DNA from 2 places in the Lacticaseibacillus sp. YLM2-1 genome. Region 1 is predicted to be linked to the other one. Evidence: predicted binding sites of a transcription regulator. Region 1 holds the regulator's gene; the other holds the start of a gene.
What was found. The regulator LexA, encoded in region 1, represses DNA repair genes until DNA is damaged. The targets are predictions, from matches to a motif close to CNAACANNTGTTNG.

Region 2: the regulator LexA is predicted to act here: its motif matches at 1,357-1,370, upstream of AC07KQ_RS00145 (glycoside hydrolase domain-containing protein).

What each region holds. Positions count from the first base shown of each region.
Region 1 covers NZ_CM152617.1:762,704-768,029, forward strand. Annotated here, with positions in the region: gene AC07KQ_RS03610 (alcohol dehydrogenase catalytic domain-containing protein) at 1-137, opposite strand, end outside; gene AC07KQ_RS03615 (hypothetical protein) at 390-752, shown strand; gene AC07KQ_RS03620 (hypothetical protein) at 890-1,369, opposite strand; gene AC07KQ_RS03625 (AI-2E family transporter) at 1,362-2,528, opposite strand; gene AC07KQ_RS03630 (hypothetical protein) at 3,033-3,227, shown strand; gene lexA (transcriptional repressor LexA) at 3,356-3,982, shown strand; gene AC07KQ_RS03640 (hypothetical protein) at 4,113-4,586, opposite strand; gene AC07KQ_RS03645 (AEC family transporter) at 4,600-5,326, opposite strand, start outside.
Region 2 covers NZ_CM152617.1:28,565-33,890, forward strand. Annotated here, with positions in the region: gene AC07KQ_RS00145 (glycoside hydrolase domain-containing protein) at 1-1,305, opposite strand, end outside; gene AC07KQ_RS00150 (sulfite exporter TauE/SafE family protein) at 1,650-2,423, opposite strand; gene AC07KQ_RS00155 (TMEM175 family protein) at 2,601-3,206, shown strand; gene AC07KQ_RS00160 (hypothetical protein) at 3,546-3,770, shown strand; gene AC07KQ_RS00165 (rhomboid family intramembrane serine protease) at 3,926-4,603, shown strand; gene AC07KQ_RS00170 (magnesium transporter CorA family protein) at 4,768-5,326, opposite strand, start outside.

The sequences.
Region 1 (5,326 bases):
TTGACGGAGACCCCGGCAACAGCCACGATCACTTCGCCTGACTGGGGCTGCGGCATTGGCAGCTTGAACTGTTGAAGACTGTTGGGTGCCGTGATTGGCAACCCTTCTGTAAAGCCAATTGCAAGATTTTGTGTCATCGAAATCGCCCTTTCTGTAAATAAAGACCTACTGTGATTGTAACCTTTTTCCACGAATAGTTGGAAGTTCCGGTTTTTTTTGGTAAAATGTGCAAGATATTGCAAGGAACAGTATGGTGTTGGCACAGTTGGCGGTTGATGAATCTGCAGGTTATGAACCATTGATTGTCATACTACCGGTCACCATGATGAAGACAGCGTGTGACGCGGCAGTGTTTCTAAGTCGAAGATCACATTTAAGGAGGCTGCATAGTGAAAAAACTTGGTACTAAGCGCGAATTGATCGGTGTTGTCATTGTCTTGCTGTTGGCAGCAGTAGGATTTGCGCTCTTTGCCTGGTATACGATGCGGCCAACAGATACCATTGGCACGATTGCCACGATTTCTTTTGGACTTGTTTTGTCAGCATTGATTGGCATTGTCCTGATTTTAGACACGGCAGCGACCACGCGCTGGCGCCGATTCTGGGTCGATCTACTTTTTGCGGCATTGATGTTGACCCTGATTGATTATTTCTTCTTAGATACCACGGCACCATGGCAGATGTTGGTGGCAGGAGCAGGGGTCGCTCTGGCGATTGTCGCATTGCTGGCCATTAGAAAAATCGATGAGTAAGTTGCTAAAAGAGTCAGATGAATAGGGTATAAGCCTAGTGAAAGTAAATGAAAACTCCCTGAAAATTTTCAGGGAGTTTTTTGTCGATACTTGCTGATGGTAACAACTTGGGGCAAACGCTATTTGTTATTGCATCGCTAGTTCATGCGTTGGACAGTCACAGGCACTGTTTTTGGCAAAACTTTCGTGAGTTCCGTCATAAAGTTTTGAAGACTTGCTTGGAAAGTCAGGCGAACCATGCGCCGTTTGCTAAGAGCGAAAACGGCAACAACCCATTCCTGACCATTAGGCAAACTAACCGGCGTCAACGTGATGCTGGACATGTTCGCGTAAGGAATAACGCGCGCCAGAATACCATTCGCGATTAAGCGCGTTGGCGCCAATCCACCGGTACCAGCCATGATCGACAAAACCAAAAAGATTGAGATGAAGACAATGTAAGGCAAATTGTCGACCCGAGTGGTCATAAACCAAAAGCCTAGGAAAACTGCCCACATCAGCTGGGTGACAGCGTAACGAGAAGCAACTTGAATTTTACTTTGCCAATAAAGATAGTAACCGGCAAGCGCCATCAGGATGACGTCAAGGCCGATCAGAAAAACATTAAAATTATTCATGAGGAACTCCTTTTTGCTTCGTGTCATCTGTGGCATGCTCGGCTTCATAGAGCCCGGAAACCTGTTGATACCAACTGAAGAAGCGGGTGACCACGATCTTCAACACGGCGAATCCTGGAATGCCAAGAATAACGCCGACTAAGCCGAATAGATTACCTGCTGTTAACAACACGACGACAATGGTGATGGGATGTAATTCAAGTTTACTCCCCATCACAAGCGGTGAGATGACTTGTGTTTCGATGAGCCATTCAATGAAAAAGACGATGATGACAGCTAAAATCATTCGCGGAGAGGTTAGGGCACCCATGATAAGCGGCGGAATCATCGCCAAGGCTGAGCCAAAGTATGGGATCAAATTCAGTGGGCATGCCAATAAGCCGAAGATAAGACCATAACGTAAACCGATCACTGAATAGCCGACCATGAACATCACGGCAACGCACAAGGCAACGGTGATTTGACCTTGGACATAAGAACCGACCTTTTCATTCATCTCATGCAACATTTGCTTGACTGACCGGCGAAGTTTAGTTGGCACGATATGAAGTACCATCGGCGTAAATTTGTCGCCGTCTTTTAACATGAAGAAAAGAATGATTGGCGCTGTTGAAATGGTGATGACGACATTACCAACAATGCCAATTAAGTTCTGTAGTTGAGAAATTGTGCCGGTTACGAACGCGCCTTGTTTACCAGTGAAGAAACTTTGCACTTCTGCTGCAATCTCATTGAGATCATGCTGTGAGAGAATATTCTGCTGGTCATTCAGATTATCCAACCATTTGCCAATTTCATCAAAGATTTGCGGCGCTGAATGGACAATACTGGTAATTTGATTGCTTACTGCCGGAATGAAACGCAACAATCCCCACGCCAACAAACCGATCAGCACAATGAATAACAGGCCAATTGCCCAACCACGATGAAGTCCGAATTTTTCTAATCGATTGATAATCGGGACAGTAAGGTAGAAGAGAATGCCGGCAAAGATAAACGGTGGCGCGATAATCCCGAGAAAATCCAGTACTGGCTGGAAAACCCACGCAATTTTAGTGAAAACGAAAATCACGAGCAATGCCAGTAACAAGTCAACTAGCAGGATCATAAACTTGCTATTAAGAAAGCGGCGATAGAGCCACGAGTCGGTATGTTTCAAGGGGGTACCCTCCTCTACAATTGTGATACCTGTTGGATGTATAAGCTTCATGACAATAACAAACGATGAGAGTGACTAGCCAGATTTGCGGCAGGGCCCTGTTCACGCTCATTAAAACGCGTTCACAGGCACAGAAACCTGCACATAAGGACCTCCCAACCCAAATGACCCAAGCCCGGCCATTTAGGTTGGAGGCCACTTATGCTCCGGTTTCTAAACGTGCCTGTTCACGCTCTGTACCATTAATGATACTCGACTCATGGTCATATTTCGAGGATAGCCGTGTTAAAAGCGGATTGATTTGATGTTAAAAAAGATTACATAAAATTTACAAACAACATGGAATAATCGTTACAAATCTTTAAAAACCCTAAATAAAGGCATCAAATGTAAATTTTATGTATACAAAGGCTTTACAAAACTCAAAAATTGGGTATGATTAGAGTCACAACCAAAACGGTGAGTATATGTCGGTTTATCCGATACGGAGAGGAGTGACCCCACATGACAATCCTACGGGGCGCAAAATGGACATTAATTACTCTGACCCTCGTGGCAACCTTGCTGTTATTCAGCAACTTTGCGACAGCCGGCATTTTGTTAATCGCGCTTGATATTTTCTTGAGTTTCTTCTACGCGGTCATCAAAAGCAGATGTGATCGGCGTCAGATGCATAAGATGCCATTATTGCATAATTAATTTAAGGATGAGGTCCACAGATGCTTTTTATCTGTGGACTTTTTTGCTATTTAGGCATAAAATCATTGCAAACGTTCGTTCGCTTTGGTATGCTTTGTGTAATCAATTAGAACTGAGGCGGTGAGCGGATGCCAACACAAGCAAGTCAGAAACGTTGGAAACAAATTTTACAATCAATCTATGATGCAATCGAGGATCATGGGTACCCGCCCACGGTTCGCGAAATCGGCAAATCAGTCGGTCTAAGTTCGTCAAGCACGGTGGCAGCGTACTTGGAGAAATTGTTGGCGGCGGGACTTATTGCTAAGGATCCAGCGAAGCCGCGGACGCTTGAAGTGACCTCAGCCGGACGTGACTTCATTGGCGTTCAGGATCACGGTATTCCGATCGTCGGCACAGTTGCTGCAGGGGTCCCGATTACGGCCATCGAAAATATCGATGATTATTTTCCGGTACCAGACGATCTTCCGTATGCCGCTGACGAATTATTCATGTTGCGAGTTCAAGGTAATTCAATGATCAAAATCGGCATTTTAGATGGTGACCAGATTATTGTCAAGAAGCAGAATGACGCCGAGAATGGGCAGATTGTTGTTGCAATGACTGAGGAAGATGAAGCCACTGTCAAGCGATTTTATAAAGAAAAGAACGGCATTCGGTTACATCCTGAAAATGACAGTATGGATGATATGTTTTTCCCGGATGTAACGATTCTTGGCATCGTTGTGAGTTTATATCGGCCGGCATTAGTTTAACCATTTGAAGTCGTGAATGACTAGGCATGGCAACTTAAATCCAATTAAAAATGTACCATCAACAAAAGAGACATCAGCTGTGATCCCACAAAATATAGGATCACGGCTGATGTCTTTTTGCTCAGACACTTTATTGGTTTTGTTGGGCGAGGCGATCGAGATCGTCTTGTGGCACCTTTTTATAAACGGGACCATCGGGCAACTGCTTTAAGTTACCGGTTTTTGTTAATTGAAATTGTATCGTATTAGCAGAGGCTTGCGGCTGCGCTTTACCAGTGAAGGTGAAGATTCGGCCTTTGAGGGTCAAATCAGCAGCAAAAATACCACTATCAGTACTTTCAAAGACACCATCTCGATTGGCTAATGTTTCAAGATAGTAGCCGCTGGTGGATGAGGTGACTCGAATTGCTTTGGTAGCATCTTTTGTTTGGACGAACGCATGGCCAACCAATGTACCTAAGGTCGCTTTCGGAACAGCTTTTTTGACCGTGTGCGATTGTGATGTTGCGCTCGATGATGATGTTGTCTTTTTTGGGGTTGAGGTAGTTTGTGAGCAGCCTGATAAGATCAAGATTGCTGCTAGTAGCAGATAGCGCTTTTTCATTCGACAGCAACTCCTAGTGAATGAACTGGATGCAAGTCATCACGATTGGGATCACGATCATCGAAAGCAGCGTTGTTTCGGTGACCATGATAGCAGCGTAATCGGAATCCGCATCGTACAGTTTGGCAACAACAGGCGCATTGGTCATGACCGGCATGCAAGATTGCAAAATAAAGATTTGTTTCATCAAAGTTGGGACAGGGGCGAAGGCGACAAGCGCCGTCATGAGTAACGGTGCAAAGAGGAAGCGGCCACTGAAAATACCCAAAGCTTCTTTGCTGATTCTTAATTTACCCCAGCCTGCTTGATGCAAAGCAATGCCAATGAAGAACATGGAGCCGGGAACAGTTAAGGCACCGACATAAGTCAGATCGGCCATCAAGAAAGTCGGCAATTTGATTTTTAAAAGCACAAGCACAATCCCTAACATAAAACCGAGTAACGGTGGTGAGAACACTTTTCCAAGTGCCTTTTTCAAATCAAATTTAGCTGGGCGCGGGCCGTCACCTTGAATAAGGTAAACGCCGATGGTCCAAAAAATGGTGGTGTTGGCCATGTAGTAGACCAACACATATGGCAGACTACTTGGCCCAAATAAGGCTAAGTTGACAGGCAAGCCGATAAAAACTGTGTTGGAGTTAAAAAACATTGACTTAAAGGTACCCTTACGTGCATGTGGCACCTTCAATAAGTAGCAAACCAGAAATGATAAGGCAAATAGGATCATCATGGAAAGGACT
Region 2 (5,326 bases), 730 kb from region 1:
TGCAGCGGTTACCCGATTACATACATTCCGTGTTCCATATATTCCAATTTTGAAAATACTATTGTTCATAGCTTGGCTAATACCACGGAAATAAGGAATAATTGTGCCATCTATATCGCCACTTTGAACATCCACATCAACTGCAAAGTAAATCGTAGTTGCAGCCGGAAACCCTAACTTAGCAGCAGTACTACTTGCAACAAATCCGTCATGAATTCCCTGCTGTAGACTAAAGTAATCAAGCTCATAGCCACCATCTTCATATATTGGCACAACTTTTAGTCCAGCCTCAGTAAGATTTGCAAGTTCCGTGGAAGTCAAGTATTTATCACGTTCGGCAGCCCCTGCACCAACGCTGCCAGTTAGATAACGAGCAACTATTGAAAAATCGAATTGCTTTAGTTGTTTTGCCTGTGCAGCACTTAATTGAGTTGCTGTATCAAAAGTATTTGAATCACGATTAGTATTGCCGTTGCTAGTCAACAATCCTTTGATGACGGTTAGGTCAGCTGTGCTATTAAATGGCGGTAAATTCATAAACTTTCGAAAAGCTACCACTGCCGTTGCTACGTCTGAACTAAAATAGCCATCAAATGCCCCTGTATAAAAGCCGTTCACATACAAGCCGTATTGGATGACCTGGACAACGTCGCTATTGGCTCCCTGATTAACAGTAGGTGTAGCGGCAATTGTCCCTGGACCATAGTTACCATTTGCTTGCGCAGAACTCATACCGATTGCTCGTTGTAAGGCATAAATCAACGCTGTATTGGTTGCTCGTTGATAAATTCCATCACACGGCATCAATTCTTGTAATTCCCCAGAGAATTTACGGTTGAGCGCTTGCTGCATGGTTCGAACCTTAGCATCGCCGCTTGAAACTAAGACGAAAGCTGCCATGTCAAACAAAGCCGCCATAAATGCCACTGTCACAGAGCCATCAGCCGCAATGCCAGCATCTTGCTGAAGTTCTTTAACAGCATTAAGGGTATTATTCGTGAACTCATTATTAAAGTCTACTGGACTAATTCCTTTGCACCAGAAAGCCCCTTGAATGAGTTGAGCAATGTTCCCCTTATATCCTGGTTTCAGACTACCTACAACAGGTGCTAAAGCATTTTTGGTCGTATCGCCAAAGCCTTCACCAATAGCACTAATACCGATTTCGTGCTGTAATCCCATTCTCAGGCTATAAATTGTTGGCCAACCTGTTTGTCCGTTTTCTGGAGCTGCGACAAAGCCAGGAACACTACCATACGTTTTGTTGAGCCATTTTTGAACGGCTCGTACTGCTTCATCTGCCATTTTAAAGTCTCCTTTATTATCAATGTGTGCAACACGTCTGTTGCAGTATAACGAACATGTGTTCGGTATCGTTCTACATCCATTGCATTCTTTTTTGCAAGGAAATGTTTTTGTTTTTGGGAGGAAGACCGTCTGCTCTTGACGCTCGATATTATCTCGGAAAGGCTTTGTAAAAAATTGCTGTGAATTGCTAAAAATATTGAAATAGAGTGGGTCATCAAAAAGGCTCGGCAGATATACAAGCATCTACCGAGCCTTTCACTTTATGGGTTCTATACCAATTCGCCAGGGAATCGGCTGTTTCGAAGGGACAAAAATAAATAATCCCATTTTTTGACCTATTCCTAAAGATAAGCCTGCGCAAATAACTTAGCTGCTAACAAAAAGGCTAAGGCTGCGATGATGAATCGCAACAGTTGGACCGGCAGGCGGCGGGCGATGATGGGGCCGATATAGCCACCGATGAACAGACCGATACCAAGCGGGATGACCATGAGCCATTCAATTTTGGTGGTGAAGGCGTAGATGACGGTGGCGATGGCATTGGCGGCGAATCCGGTCAGATTCTTCATAGAATTGGAGATGATGAATGGTTGATCAACGGTCAAGGTTAAGGTTGCCAGCATGACCACACCCGCAGCGGCCCCGAAATAGCCAGCATAGGCGCCAGTAACAAAAATGACGATGGTTTGAGCGGCTTCTTGTCCAAATGTTAAGGTGCGTGCAGGTTCTCCGGGACGATGTTCTTGCGTGGGCAGTCGGCCGCTGAAGAGTAGTAACAGGCCCGCGGCAATGATGAAGAAAGGCACAACTTTTTCAAATGTGGCTGCCGGGGCGATCAGCAACAAGGCACTGCCAAAAATACTACCAAGTGATACCAGTAAGATCAGCCGCCAGAGAAATTTACCGCGGCCACGGAGCTCTGGCAGTGAGGATACAGCCGAGCCAACCCCAGTGAAAACGAGTGCCGCGGTATTTGTGACGTTAGCAATGACCGGCGGCACGCCAATTGCAAGCAAGGCGGGGTACGAAACCAGTGAAGCCAAGCCAGCTAAAGTAGACGTTAACCCAGCACCGATCCCGGCAATCAGTAGAAAGGCAAAGATCGAAAAATTCATATTGCTCCTCCAAGAATTTGAATGGACGTCATCTAGCGCATCTAGAAATGCCATGTGTCAGGTCGTACTGTGACCATGGGGCACTCACAGTTTTTTTACGCTGGCGAACGTTGATAGGTCAATCATACGCTAAAGCACCGTCATTTGGGGTTATGATAAAAAGCGAAGAAGGGACAGATGCACATGTTTGAAAATAGTAAGAGCCGACTTGATGCCATTTCTGACGGCGTTTTTGCGGTTGTGCTGACATTAATGGTGTTGGACATTAAGGTGCCTAAAACACTGACCATAGCAGATCTTTATGCGACTGGTTTCTCTGTCGTCATTTACTTTATCAGTTTTGCGGTGGTCGGCCAATACTGGACATTTCACCAAGAACTACTACATACCGTTACGCAACCGAGCACTAATTTCTTAGTATTAAATTTTTTCTATCTTGTGTTCATCTGTTTAGTGCCGTTTGCGACCAGTTTCATCGGTGACCATCCAGGCAGTCGGATCAGTGCAACATTATTTGCCATCATTATTTTTATGGTCGATTTGTTTCAATTTATTTTGTTCCGATCCGTCATTGGCGAACAACCAAAAAAGGAAAACCTAAATGCCCATGATTGGGAGGAATATCGCGCGGTATCACTCATGGTGCTCGTTGCCGTTGTTTACATTCTTGTGGGCTTGCTGCTGCCGAAGTGGATTCTTGTTGTGATTGCCCTCGGTTTAGGCGCACGAACCTTGAATAATACAATTGGACGCCGGCTTCAGCGCCAAAGCAAAGTAAAATGAGCAGCGACTGAATGATTTGAATGCAATGTGATTGCCTGAATAACCAGGTTCTGAAATGAATAGCGAGATCTCTTTGAGAATTTAAGCACTTTACCAGTTAAAGGATAATGCTTGATAAATGGATCAGAATTTACAAAGTACTTTTTTGAAATAGTCATTATTTTTATATCATAATGATATTTTTAGAAATTATATAATACATCAAATGATCAATAAGTGGCTTTTTTAACTTAAAAGGACTACTTTCCTTGACTTCTGAAGATTGCCACTATATATTAATGCTACACTCATGAGTTTGTTGTTGATTTATCACTACGGTCACGAGAACGGAGGACTTACATGAAAAAAGTTAACATGCATAATTTAGGGACTAGTACCATTACCAAAGACGATATTCTTCTGAAAACAGTAGGTGGTCTCTTAACCCCCACTGATGGCGGCAGTAATGCTGGCGGCGGTGCTTTTCCATTAAAGCCAGCAGATCTTCCGGGACCGAAGGCTACACCATATTATGGTGATGCATATCAGTACAGGATTGCTGGTCGTAATTACGCGACAAACTAGTCTTCTAAATGCCAAGCGACAGCTAAACAAAAACTAGATCTATGAGCTAAAAAGGCGGATCGCACTCTTAAATCCGCCTTTTTGAATACTTTTTGGTGAATCAATTCGGCCACAACATCCCAGCTTTGATTTGGACGAGGAAGAGGTTAAAATTTATGCTTTTGAAGTTGAGAAACTCGAATCTTTTATCCATAGTTTTGGGAGCCAGAGGGACGTTTCTTATCTGCTTTATTTTGCTATCTTGTTATTTGCTTTATTCGGTTTTGGCATATACGTTTTTAATTCCAACGGGTAATTTTTTAGGAGACATACCATCAGTTTTAAGAGGAGAATTCTGGCGCATTATAACGAGCACAGTTTACCACTATGAATGGGAACATTTACTGAAAAACATGCTTGCCATCATTGTTCTTGGACCATTCATTGAATGGAAGACAGGAAGCTTTGCTCTGGTAACAAGCTTCTTTCTTTCTAGTTGGATCGGAGTTCTTTTATTTTCCTTTGGGTTTGGTGGATTTATTCAGTCAACCTTTGGAATAGGAACGTACATTTATTCATTTTATGGGGCATCAATGTCAGTGTATGGTTTATTTCCAATGGCTATAATTGCTTTATTAATAAAGAAACCGGCATTTTCTTTAATGACGAAGTTTGTTTTACTTGGCTCGTTTCTTTACTACTTCATAGTTGGCTTTTGGCCTAATCCAGACGCATCAGATACTGAAGTGGTTGTGCAAATTGCGCATTCATGCGGGTTTCTTGCTGGTCTTCTTTGTGTATTAATAATCTTAATCCTAAGAAATAGGAAGAAAATCTTTTCATACATGTCCTAGCCGATCAGCTAATTAGATCATAATAGTGGACGTGGCTTGATTGTCTTCCGAATGTTCTGGTAGTACTCATGTTTTGTGATTGTTGGCTGTATGATGAATAAATGCAGTGAAAATTAGAAAGAGTGCGGCATTCGGCACGGCAGGAAACCTTTTGCCTAGATTGTTCAATTTTTCCGAATGTACCGATTAAGCAGTAATCCCAATGCGATCCACAAGATGGCCGCGATGATAATCGTGATAATCCAGCCGAGTGGTTCGTGGGCGAAAGGCAGGGGCACGTTCATGCCAAAAAAGCCGGAAACGATGGTCGGCACGGTGAGCAAAATCGACCATACTGTCATGAACCGCATGATGTCATTCAAGTTATTATTCAAAACGGTGTTGTAGCTGTCCGTTAAGTGATCCAAGGTGTGGGAAGATAAGTTCATCATTTCCGCAATCTGATCGGCTTCAATGATGACATCCTCCAGTTGTTCCCCTTGTGTGCCAGTGATGCCAGGCACACGGGTTGACGCGTGGATCTGTTTCAAAACAGCAGCATTTTGGATTGTTGCTCGAACCAAAAAATCAGCGCTCAAGGCAAGTTCGGCGATTTTCAACAAGTCTTTTTTGGTCGTGTGTTCACGTAAGCGTGTGGCAATTTGACGACGAGTGGCGTCTTGCTGCTTCACCAGTGTGACAAAATTATCGGTGATAGCAAGCAGGCATTGCCACAAAAGGCTG